2 regions of the Nocardioides sp. YIM B13467 genome follow, and region 1 is predicted to be linked to the other one. Evidence: riboswitches for the same ligand, from Rfam matches in the RefSeq annotation. Region 1 holds a riboswitch; the other holds the start of a gene.
The links. Region 1 has a riboswitch for glycine ahead of gcvT (glycine cleavage system aminomethyltransferase GcvT). Riboswitches for the same ligand answer to the same signal wherever they lie in the genome.
Positions count from the first base shown of each region.

Region 2: it holds a riboswitch for glycine, as region 1 does, so the genes downstream of both, gcvP (aminomethyl-transferring glycine dehydrogenase) here and gcvT (glycine cleavage system aminomethyltransferase GcvT) in region 1, are expected to answer to the same signal.

Region 1 covers NZ_JBHZPJ010000046.1:2,992,802-2,998,874, forward strand. Annotated here, with positions in the region: gene ACFX43_RS21460 (ABC transporter substrate-binding protein) at 1-696, opposite strand, end outside; gene ACFX43_RS21465 (LacI family DNA-binding transcriptional regulator) at 878-1,903, shown strand; gene ACFX43_RS21470 (Crp/Fnr family transcriptional regulator) at 2,047-2,727, shown strand; gene ACFX43_RS21475 (CobW family GTP-binding protein) at 2,737-3,768, opposite strand; glycine riboswitch at 3,878-3,973, shown strand; gene gcvT (glycine cleavage system aminomethyltransferase GcvT) at 4,133-5,236, shown strand; gene gcvH (glycine cleavage system protein GcvH) at 5,257-5,628, shown strand; gene ACFX43_RS21490 (L-serine ammonia-lyase) at 5,677-6,073, shown strand, end outside.
Region 2 covers NZ_JBHZPJ010000046.1:2,766,506-2,772,578, forward strand. Annotated here, with positions in the region: gene gcvP (aminomethyl-transferring glycine dehydrogenase) at 1-2,649, opposite strand, end outside; glycine riboswitch at 2,709-2,799, opposite strand; gene ACFX43_RS20335 (MerR family transcriptional regulator) at 2,882-3,499, opposite strand; gene ACFX43_RS20340 (MFS transporter) at 3,645-5,051, opposite strand; gene ACFX43_RS20345 (helix-turn-helix transcriptional regulator) at 5,194-6,030, shown strand; gene ACFX43_RS20350 (bifunctional nuclease family protein) at 6,038-6,073, opposite strand, start outside.

The DNA of each region.
Region 1 (6,073 bases):
ACCGGGCTTGCGCCACGCTACGTCGAGAACCGACTGCGCCCCCATGTAGTCGCCCAGCAGCAGGTTGTACAGGTGCCCGATGAGACCGTCGGCGTTGGACGCGACGATCGGCGTGATTCCGATCGACTTGGCCTTCGCCATCACGGCCTCCCACTCGTCGAGGGTCTGCGGGATCTTCGTCATCCCGACCTTCTCGGCAAGGTCGCGGTTGTAGAACACCCCGGCCAGCGGACCGGCCGCACCGCCACCGACATAGAGGGAGCCGGAGCCGATCTCGCCACCCTGGACGCGTCCGGCGTCCAGCACGCTGGCCGGCACCTTCTCGTTCCACCCGTATGCGGCGTCGTAGGCATCCAGGTTGGTGACGAGCCCGTCACGGACCGCGCCGCTCAGATCGCCTACGAGAGCGAGGTCCGGCGGGCTGTCCGACGCGAGCAGTCTGGGCAGCACGGTGTTGTAGTTGTTGTCGGCCTCGACCTGGAGCTCCACCGTGATGGCTGGATGCTCCTTCATGAAGGCGTCGGCCAGCGCCTGCTGGTAGTCCTCGAGCCCGGCCGCCGTGAAGAGCGTGACTGTCGCTTCCTGCTCGCCGACGTCGGTTCGTACGTTCGTCGGACTCACATCCGTCGCAGGCGCCTCGCCGCCTGGCCCGGCGCACGCCGACACCGACGCCACGGCGACGATCGCAGCTGTCACCCCCAGGGCTCTAAGTCTGCGCATCAGCCTCATGTCTACTCCTGTCTGGATGGCCTGGAATCGTTTCCAGTCACAACTGTGATCCCGGTCACCAGGACTTGTCAAGACCTCAGAGGGGAGCGTGAACTCGAGCCGCGAGTTAGGTGGAAACGTTGCCAGCTGGTCACGTATCATGCTCGACATGGACTCTGAGTTGCCACGCGAGCTGACGTTGGCGGACATCGCCCGGATAGCGGGGGTGGGCCTCGGGACGGCCTCACGAGCACTCAGCGGCATGCCCAATGTCTCTCCTGCGACGCGGCAGAAGGTGCTGGACGTCGCGAAGAAGCATGCCTACGTCGTTTCCCCCGACGCCTCGAGGCTCAAGAAGGGCTCCACGGGTCGGGTCGCGGTCGTGGCGCCGCATCTCTCGCGCTGGTTCTTCGGTGCGATCCTCGAAGGCATCGAGTCAGTGCTGCGCGAGTCCCAGTTCGATGTGCTGCTCTATCACGTCGGCAACCTGGAGGACCGCACGTCCTTCTTCGAGCGCCTGCCCGCCCGGCGGAAGGTCGACGCCGTCATCGTCGTGGGCTTCCCCGTCGAGGAGGCGGAGCGCCGAAGCCTCGAGCTGATGCTCGGCGTCCAGGTCGTCGCCGCAGGCGGCCAGCACGAGGTGTATCCGCACGTCTGCATCGACGACCTCAAAGCCGGTGGGCAGGCGATGGGACATCTCCTCGGGCTCGGCCACAAGCGGGTCGCGATGATCGAGGCGATAGACCCCGACCAGCCGCGCCAACCCTCCGGGCGAAGCCGCGCCTACCATCTCGCTCTGGCCGACGCGGGGATCAAGCCCGACCCGTCGCTCGTGGTCACCACCGATTGGGGTGGCGAGCAGGGCGCTGCGGCAATGGCCCAGCTGCTCTCGGCGCCCGAGCTCCCGACCGCCGTCTACGCTCACTCCGACGAAGTGGCCTTCGGCGCCATGCGCACCATCCGGGACGCCGGTCTGCGGATTCCCGAAGACATATCCATCATCGGCATCGACGACCATCCACACGCCGCTCTCCTGCACCTGACCACGGTCAAGCAGGACGCACGTCTGCAGGGCGTGCTGACCGCCCAGATGCTCCTCGGCCTGCTTCGGCACGAGGAAGACACTGCGCTGTCTGTCACGGTGGACACCCAGCTGGTGGTGCGTCGAACCACCGCCGCTCCGCGGCCCGCCTGATCGCATGCTCGTGTGTGCGGGAGCCGAGTGTGGCGAAGAACGCACTCCAAGCGCCTGCGATGCGGGACACACATCCGCTGTCAAAGGCCCGGATCTGGCTAGGCTGATGTCTTCGGTAAAAGGATGACAGGAGCGGCTGGGTAATGGATCAAGACGTGCTTCGGCACGCACCGCTTTTCAGCGAGCTGGACGACGAGTCGATGACGGCGATGCTCGCGATGATGGGTCAGACACGCCTCCGGCGCGGCGAGGTGTTGTTCCACGAGGGCGACGCCGCCGACCGGCTCTACGCGGTCGTGGACGGCAAGGTGAAGCTGAGCCGTGCCGCGGCCAACGGGCAGGACAGCCTGCTGGCGATTCTGGGGCCGGGCCAGGTGTTCGGCGAGCTGTCGCTCTTCGACCCCGGTCGGCGCTCGTCCACCGTCACGGCAGTCACCGACCAGGTCGAGCTCGCCTCGCTGTCGCACGACGACCTGCTGCGCCTGCTCGACGGGCGTCCGAGCGTGACCCGTGGGCTGCTCGCCCTGCTGTCGGGCCGCCTGCGCCGGGCCAACGACGTGATCGGCGACCTGGTCTTCGCCGACGCACCCCGCCGGGTGGCGAAGGCCCTGCTCGACCTCGCCGAGAGGTTCGGGGAGCAGACCGAGGAGGGCCTTCACGTACGCCACGACCTGACCCAGGAGGAGCTCGCGCAGCTCGTGGGCGCGGCTCGGGAGACGGTCAACAAGGCGCTCGCCGACTTCGCGGCCAAGGGCTGGGTCCGGCTGGAGTCGCGCTCGGTGATCATCACCGACATGGAGCGGATCGTCCGCCGCGCGGGCTGATTCCGCTGGTCAGAGGCTGACCCGGACCAGCTGGCGGAGCCGGCGAAGGCCCTCGGTGCTCGGCCGTTCGGCCGGGGCCAGGGCCTCCGCGAGACGCTGCCGGACCGGGTCGGTCTCGAGCTCCAGGCCGATGGCCACGAGCTCGCTCGCCGTGGTCGGCGTCCGCGTGGCGGCGATGTGGGCGCTGCGTCCGACGAGGTTCACCTGGTAGCTGCGCGGTCCCTGGCCGGTCGCGACGGCGATGGTCCCCTTGACCCGGTACGCCGTCGCCGGCGGCTCCTCGAGCAGGTCGACCAGTCGAGCCGGCTCGATGGTGCCCGGCGTCGTCACGGTGACCGCCCGGGCGTGCTGATGGGCCTCGTGGTCCTCGGCCGCCTCGCGCAGCAGCGCGGCGATCGGCAGCTCGTCGGGCGGGTCCTCGGGCACCGCGGCGTCGTAGACCAGCCGCGGGTCGATGCGGCCACCCACCGCGTACGCCACGTGGACCTCGGGGTTGTGCTCCCGCACGCGCTGCTCGATGCGGGCCAGGACCTCGGGTCGCTCGCCGGCCGGCACCAGGTCCGTCTTGTTGATCACGACCAGGGAGGCGGCCGCGAACCGGACCGGCGCCGGGCCCCGGCCGTCATCGAGGGTGTCGAAGTACGCCGAGGCGTCGACGACCTCGATGAGCCCACCGCGGCGTACACGCTCGACCCCGCTGAACCGGACCAGCCGGGCCAGCGTGCCGGGCTCGGCGATCCCGCTGGCCTCGACGATGACGACGTCGAGCGCGAGCCGCGGGTGGGTCAGCTTCTCCAGTGCATCGTCGAGGCCGCCGGCGTCGGGCAGGCAGCACAGGCAGCCGCCGGCGATCGAGGCCGGCTCGTCGATCTGCCCGGTGACGAGGCCGGCATCGACGTTGATGTCACCGAAGTCGTTGACGACCACGCCCACCCGGGCGCCGGGCTGGCGCAGCAGATGGTTGAGCAGCGTGGTCTTGCCCGACCCGAGATGGCCGGTGAGGATGACCACGGGAACCCGGTTGCTGGCGCTGGTCGGCATCGGGCCATCGTAGGGCCCGATGAGAACAGTTCCCGTTAATGGGGTCACGTCTTGACGACCGGGGTGGCCAGACCTTTAGGTTGTGCCGCACAACTTCACATCCGCCACTTGAACCGCAGCGGGAGAGTCCTTGCCCATCCCGGGTGAGGCGCCGAAGGAGCAAACCTCCCCAGAATCTCTCAGGCCCAATGACCGCTGTGGTGAGGCGACCTCTGGAAAGACAGGATCCGCTGGATCCTGCACCCACGGTGCAAATCGCCCCTTTCGGGCGGTGAAGCTCTCAGGTAGCGATGACAGAGCGGGGAGGTCACCCGTCCACGGGTGCCGCGGCTGTCGGCACCCATCAGCAGGGAGCCTCCCGCACATGACCTCACCCGTCCCTACCCCTCTGCATGAGCTCCACCAGGCGCTCGGCGCCTCGTTCACCGACTTCGCCGGCTGGAGCATGCCGGTCCGCTACGGCTCGGAGACCGCCGAGCACAATGCCGTACGCACCACCGCGGGCCTCTTCGACCTGTCCCATATGGGCGAGATCGAGGTGACCGGCCCCGAGGCGGGACGCGCCCTCGACCGCGCCCTGGTCGGTCGGCCGTCGAAGATCGGCCTCGGCCGCGCCCGCTACTCGATGATCTGCGCCGAGGACGGCGGCATCATCGACGACCTGGTCGTCTACCGGCTGAAGCAGGAGCGCTACCTGGTCGTCGCCAACGCGAGCAACGTCCACGTGGTCGCTCCGGCTCTGGTCGAGCGGGCCGAGGGGTACGACGCCGTGGTCCGCGACGCCTCCGCGGAGTGGGCACTGATCGCTGTCCAGGGGCCCGCCTCCGCGGCGATCGTCGCAGCCCTGACCGACCTGGACGTCCCGTCCCTGAAGTACTACGCCATCGACGCCGGCACGGTAGCCGGGGTCGACGTCCTGCTCGCCCGCACCGGCTACACCGGCGAGGACGGTTTCGAGATCTACTGCGCGCCCTCCTCGGCCACGGCCGTCTGGGAGGCGATCACCGAGGCCGGTACGCCGCACGGGCTGCTGCCCGCCGGGCTCGCCTGCCGCGACACGCTGCGGCTCGAGGCCGGCATGCCGCTCTACGGTCACGAGCTGAACCGCGAGACGACCCCCTTCGAGGCGGGCCTGGGCCGGGTCGTCTCCTTCGACAAGCCCGACGGCTTCGTCGGCGATGCCGCCCTGGCCGTACGCCGCGACGAGGGCCCGCGCAGCGTACTCGTCGGCCTGGTGGCCGCCGGGCGCCGTTCGCCGCGGGCCGGCTACGCCGTCGTGGACCCGGCCACCGGCGACGAGATCGGCGTGGTGACCAGCGGCTCCCCATCGCCGACTCTCGGACACCCCATCGCGATGGCGTACGTCAGGCCCGACCTCGCCGCTGCCGGCACCAAGGTCCATGTCGACGTGCGCGGCAGCCGCGAGGACGCCGAGATCGTCGATCTTCCCTTCTACTCCAAGAAATGAGCCAGGAAATGAGCACCGCCATGAGCAACCCGTCCCACCTGTCGTACACCGCCGAGCACGAGTGGATCGAGACCCGCGGCGATGTCGCGCGCGTCGGTGTCACCGCCTTCGCCACCGAGGCGCTTGGCGACATCGTCTTCGTCGAGCTGCCCGAGGTGGGCAGCAAGATCACCGGGGGAGAGAGCTGCGGTGAGCTGGAGTCGACGAAGTCCGTCAGCGACCTCTTCGCGCCCGCCGACGGCGAGATCCTCGAGATCAACTCGGCCGTCGTCGAGGATCCCGCGCTGATCAACAGCGACCCGTTCGGCGCCGGCTGGCTCTTCGAGATGCGTGTCTCGGGCGCTACCGACCTGCTCGACGCCGCGGCCTATGACGCTCTGATCGAGGAGTGAACCGTCGTGACCGCTGATCTCAGCGGCGCCCCCGCTCCGGTCGTGGCGATGACCTTGAGCACCTTCGACCTGTACTCGATCGGGATCGGGCCGTCCTCCTCCCACACCGTGGGACCGATGCGGGCGGCGAAGATCTTCGTCGATGGCCTCGTCGAGGACGGGCAGCTGGACGCGGTCACGCGGGTGAAGGCCGAGCTGTTCGGGTCGCTCGGCGCGACCGGACACGGGCACGGCTCAGAGGGCGCGGTCCTGCTCGGCCTCGAGGGTGAGGAGCCGGCGACCGTCGACACCCGGGCATCGTTCGGGCGGGTGGCGGCCATCCGCGAGCGCGGGGAATTGTCGCTCGGCGGTCACAGGAAGATCCGCTTCGACGGCGGCACCGACCTGGTGATGCATCGGCGCAAGAGCCTGCCGGGCCACCCCAACGGCATGGTGTTCACCGCTT
Region 2 (6,073 bases), 230 kb from region 1:
CATCGCGTCGATGAACCGGTCCAGCTCGCCGAGGTCCTCGGACTCGGTGGGCTCGACCATGAGCGTGCCGGCGACCGGGAAGGACATCGTCGGGGCGTGGAAGCCGTAGTCGATGAGCCGCTTGGCGACGTCGTCGACCGTGACACCGGTCTCCTTGGTGATCGGCCGCAGGTCGAGGATGCACTCGTGCGCGACCAGCCCGGTCTCGCCGCGGTAGAGGACCGGGAAGTGCTCGTTGAGGCGCGAGGCCACGTAGTTGGCCGACAGCACCGCGGCGGACGTCGCCCGGGTCAGACCCTCGGCGCCCATGAGCCGGACGTACGCCCACGAGATCGGGAGAATGCCGGCCGAGCCGTACGGTGCCGCCGAGATGGCGCCGATGCCCGAGCGCTTCGAGGTGTCCGGGTGCAGGGAGTGCGAGGGCAGGTAGGGCGCCAGGTGGGAGCGGACCGCGACCGGACCGACGCCCGGACCACCACCGCCGTGCGGGATGCAGAAGGTCTTGTGCAGGTTCAGGTGGGAGACGTCGCCACCGAACTCGCCGGGCTTGGCGTAGCCCAGGAGCGCGTTGAAGTTGGCGCCGTCGATATAGACCTGACCGCCGGCCTCGTGCACCAGCGAGCAGACCTCGGTGATGCCCTCCTCGTAGACCCCGTGCGTCGAGGGGTAGGTGACCATGATCGCGGCGACGTTCTCGCCGTGGGCGTCGAGCTTCGCCCGCAGGTCGTCGAGGTCGACGGTGCCGTCCTCGGACGACTTCACGACCTCGACCTTCATCCCGGCCATCACGGCCGAGGCGGCGTTGGTGCCGTGCGCGGAGGAAGGCATCAGGCAGATCTTGCGGTGGCCCTGGCCCTGGGCGTCCAGGTAGCCGCGGATCGCCATCAGGCCGGCGAACTCACCTTGTGAGCCGGCGTTCGGCTGGATGGAGACCTCGTCGTAGCCGGTGACCTCGGCCAGCCACCCCTCCAGCTCCCCGACCAGACGCGTGTAGCCGGCGGCGTCCTCGGCGGGCACGAACGGGTGCAGGTCGGCGAAGCCAGGCAGCGAGATCGGCTCCATCTCGGTGGTCGCGTTGAGCTTCATGGTGCACGAGCCGAGCGGGATCATGCCCTTGTCGAGCGCGTAGTCACGCGCGGCGAGCTTGTGCAGGTAGCGCAGCATCTGGGTCTCGCTGTGATGCGCGTTGAAGACCTCGTGGGTGAGGTAGTCGGTGGTGCGCAGCAGCCCGTCAGGCAGCGCGCTGGCCGTGGTGCGGTCGATCTCGTCCAGGTCCGCACCCGAGACGCCGAAGGCGTTCAGCACGGCCGACAGGGTCGAGCGAGTCGTCGCCTCCGAGGTCGAGATGCCGACGGTGTCGGCGTCCACGAGACGAAGATGTACGCCGAGACGACGCGCCGCGGTGACGACATCGGCCGCCCGACCGGGGACGGTCACACCCAGCGTGTCGAAGAATGTCTCCGAGACCAGCGGGAGCCCGGCCGACTTGAGCGCAGCGGCCAGGACTGCGGCGTAGCGGTGGGTCCGGGTCGCGATCGTCCGCAGCCCGTCGGGGCCGTGGTAGACGGCGTACATCGAGGCGCCGACGGCCAGCAGCACCTGGGCGGTGCAGATGTTGGAGGTCGCCTTCTCCCGGCGGATGTGCTGCTCGCGGGTCTGCAGCGCGAGACGGTACGCAGGCCGTCCCTCGGCATCGACGGAGACGCCGACGAGACGACCGGGCAGGTGCCGCTCGATCCCCTCGTGGACGGCCATGTAGCCGGCGTGCGGGCCGCCGTAGAAGAGCGGGATGCCGAAGCGCTGGGTCGAGCCGACCACGACGTCGGCGCCGAGGGTGCCGGGCGCCTCGAGGACGGTGAGAGCGAGCAGGTCGGCGGCGACGACGGCGAGCGCGCCCCGCTCATGGGCGGCCTCGATGACCGGCTTGAGGTCGGGCACGCGACCGGAGGCGCCCGGGTACTGCACCAGCACGCCGATCACGTCGCCCTCGGGCAGGCCCTGCGAGAGGTCGGCCACGACGACCTCGAGGCCCATCGCCTCGGCGCGCACCTTCACGACCTCGATCGACTGCGGCAGGGCGTCGGCGTCGATGACGAACGGAGCCCCGCCATTTTTCTGGGAGACCTTGCGGTTGGCCCGGTGCACCAGCGCGAGCGCCTCGGCGGCCGCGGTGCCCTCGTCCAGGAGCGAGGAGTTGGCCACCGGCAGGCCGGTCAGGTCGCCGACCATGGTCTGGAAGTTGATGAGCGCCTCGAGGCGGCCCTGGGAGATCTCGGGCTGGTAGGGCGTGTAGGCGGTGTACCAGCTCGGGTCCTCGAGCACGTTGCGACGGATCACCGGCGGCGTCACGGTGGCGTGGTAGCCGAGTCCGATCATCGCCTCGCCGGGCTTGTTGGAGGCCGCGATCTCCCGCGCCAGCGAGGCGACCTGCGCCTCGCTCAGCGCGGCCGGCAGGTCCAGCGACTCGATCGAGCGGATCCCGGCCGGGACGGCGGCGTCCATCATCGCTGCTACCGAGTCGTACCCGAGCCGCGCGAGCATGGTCGCCTCGTCGGCGGCCGAGAGTCCGACGTGGCGCTCCACGAACGGGGAGGCGGCGTCGAGCTCGGACAGAGTGGGCGTGTCGGACACAGTGGCTCCTGAGGGCATCTAAGACAACTCGTACGCCCTCCCCCTCTGTCACCGCATCTGCGCCGCTTCAGAGTTGCCTGGTCCGCACAGTCGTGGATGCCTGAGAGTTTCCGGGGAGGAATTGCCCCTTCGGCGCCCCTTCGAGAGGAGCTCTCCCGTGCGGGATGGTCAGCACCACCAGCATAAACGACTCGACCCCGAGGCCCCGCCTCTGCGGGACCTCGGGGTCGAGTGTTACGTGAGGTTTACGTCACCCGGCGTTGCGCGCCGCGCGGCGGGCGGAGAGCTCGTCGGACACAGAGGCGACCTGCTCGCCGTCCTCGGTCGTACGCTCGCTGGGGAGCTCGGAGAGCGTGCCCTCGATCTCGCGCCAGACGCCACCGATCGCGATGCCGAAGACGCCCTGCCCGCCCTGGAGCAGGTCGATGACCTCGTCGTTGCTGGTGCACTCGTAGACCGAGGCGCCATCGCTCATCAGCGTGACGCGGGTCAGGTCGTCGGTGCCCCGCTCACGCAGGTGCTGCACGGCAGCGCGGATCTGCTGCAGTGAGATGCCGGCGTCGAGGAGCCGCTTGATGACCTTGAGGATCAGGATGTCTCGGAAGGAGTAGAGCCGCTGGGTGCCGGAACCGGTGGCCCCGCGCACGCTCGGCTCGACGAGACCGGTGCGAGCCCAGTAGTCGAGCTGGCGGTAGCTGATCCCCGCAGCGTTGCAGGCCGTGGGCCCGCGGTAACCGGTGTCGCTCGGCAGGGGCGAGACATCGTCGGTGAAGAGAAGGCCCTGCTCGTCAGCCTGCTCCGCCGCGCGTTGCGCGTCGTCGGCGCCGTGGCCGGGCTTCTGCTCGTGGTCGAACACGATGTCCTCCATCGTCTACTCCGTTGTGCGTAACTCCACTCGGGGAATGAACGGCTGCGGCGGGGGGACCACATCGTTGGAGTTACAACAGAGACAACTACAAGGTAAGCGCCGCAAGGGCCCTGGTCAAAGAACCCCCTCCGGCGTGTCGTCGGGGCTAACCCTCAAGTAGAGCTTTAGCCTTTCGGCGCCTGGCGGTCGCAATCAGTGCGGTCAGCACCAGCACGCCGGCTCCGACGAGGAGACATGCCTGCATCCCAGAAAGGGTGAGGATCCCGGTCGCACCGGCACCCAGACCACCGAAGACGGCGACCGCGATCGCGCCGCCGGTCTGCCGGAACGTGCTCAGCGCGCCGGTGGCGACACCCACCCGGGCGGGCTCGACGGCATCGATCAGGTCGGCGGTGACGAGGGTGATCGCCAGCGCGCCGCCGGTGGCGAGCGGGACGAGCAGCACCAGGACCAGCCAGACCGGCGTGGTCGTCGAGAGCGGGATCAGGGCGAGCATCCCCACCGCGAGGATCAGCTGGCCGCCGACGATGAGCGGGTGCCGGCCCACGACGTACGCCAGGCGCGGCGCCACGACGTTGGCGCAGGTGGTCATGGCCGCCGGGATGACGAACATCAGCCCCGCCTCGGCACCGCTCCAGCCCCGCACCTGCTGGTAGTAGAGCCCGAGCAGGAAGATCCCACCGTAGAACCCGAAGTTGATACCGAACCCGGAGACCAGCGCGACCGCCACCCTGCCCCGAGCCACCAGGCCGAGCGGCAGCACCGGCGCCGCGGAGCGGTGCTCGACCACGACGAAGGCACCCGCCGCCGAGACCGATATCGCCGCCGCGAGCAGCGCGCCCGCGTGCCAGCCGCCGTGGCCGGCCTCGATGACGGCGTACGTCAGAGCCGACAGCGCGACCACGGCGAGCGCCTGGCCAGGGAGGTCGAGCGGCGACCGGCGCCGCACCGCCCGGATCCGCAGACCGGCCAGCAGGGCCACGATGAGGATCCCGACCGGGACGTTGACCAGGAACACCCAGCGCCAGCCGGCGTACTCGCTGAGCAGGCCTCCGGCCACCGGACCCAGCGCCATCGCCGCCGATCCGCCGACGGTCCACACGGCGATGGCCTGACCCCGGGCCCGCGCGTCGTCGTACGCCACCCGCACCAGCGCCAGCGACGCCGGCATCACCAGCGCGGCGGCAGCACCCTGGAGCACCCGCGCCGCGATGAGTGCCGGCATCACCGGAGCGGCCGCGCAGGCCACGGAGGCGACGGTGAACAGCACCACCCCCAGGGCGTAGGCCCGGACCGGTCCGACGCGGTCGGTCACCGCGCCCGCCGAGAGCATCAGCGCCGCGAACATCAGCGTGTACGCGTCCACGACCCACTGCAGCCCGGCCATCCCGCCACCCAGGTCCCGGTGCAGATAGGGCAGCGCGATGTTGACCGCGGAGACGTCGACGGTGATCACCGTGAACCCCAGGAGAGCGGCGAGCAGCGCTCGAACGCTCCCCGCCGGCGCCGCTGCCGGGCCTCCGCTCGGCACCTCGTGGGCAACTGCGGTCATCGTGCTCCTCCTCCAGGTCGTTGTCCCCGAAAGTCTGGTCTCGCCTCGCGCGCAGAGGCAGACCGCGCGACGCCGGGGTGTCGCCAGGGGTGGGTGTGACACGGCCCCTCACCCGAGCCGGACCTGCGGCACACTGGTAGGGATGAGCGACATGGCTGCGACCGAGCTGGGGCGCTACCTGCGCGCCCGCCGAGCACGGGTGACCCCGGAGGAGGCAGGTCTGCCCGCCGGCACCGGCGTGCGGCGTACTCCTGGGCTGCGACGCGAGGAGCTCGCTGCTCTCGCGGGCGTGTCGGTCGACTACTACACCCGGCTGGAGCGAGGACGGGAGACCAACCCGTCGACGGCCGTCCTGGACTCGCTGGCTCGCACACTGCGCCTCACCGGCGATGCCCATCAGCGCCTGCACGAGCTGGCCGAGGTCGCCTCGGGACGCGTCAGCGTGCCGCAGGCGACGACCGACACGACCGTACGTCCCTCGGTGCTCGTCATGCTCGAGACGCTGCGCCCGCTGCCCGCCTTCGTGTTCAGCAGGCACAACGACATCTTGGCGGCCAACCGGCCGGCCCGGCGGCTCTACCCGGGTCTTTGGGACGGCCCGCGGGAGCACCGGAACCTGACCCGCTACCTCTTCCTCGACCCGATCGGGCGACACCTGCTCGACCCATGGCACCAGACGGTGACCAGCTCGGTCGCCAACCTGCGCGCCGTCGGCGGCACCGACGTCGACTCACCCCGCCTGGCCGCGCTGGTGGGCGAGCTCCTGCTCAAGTCGCCCGAGTTCGCCGCGATCTGGGAGCTCTACGACGTGTGTGAGCGCAGCGGCGGCACGAAGACCTTCGAGCATCCGCGGGTGGGCCGGATGACGCTCACCTACGAGGTCATGCAGCTGGCCCGCACCGGCGGTCAGCGCATGATCGTCTACCAGGCGGAGGCAGACACGATCGATGAGAAGGCGATGCTCGCGCTGAGCGAGTGATCCAGCCCTAGTGGGACTCGAAGTCCTCGGGCGTGATCTCGTC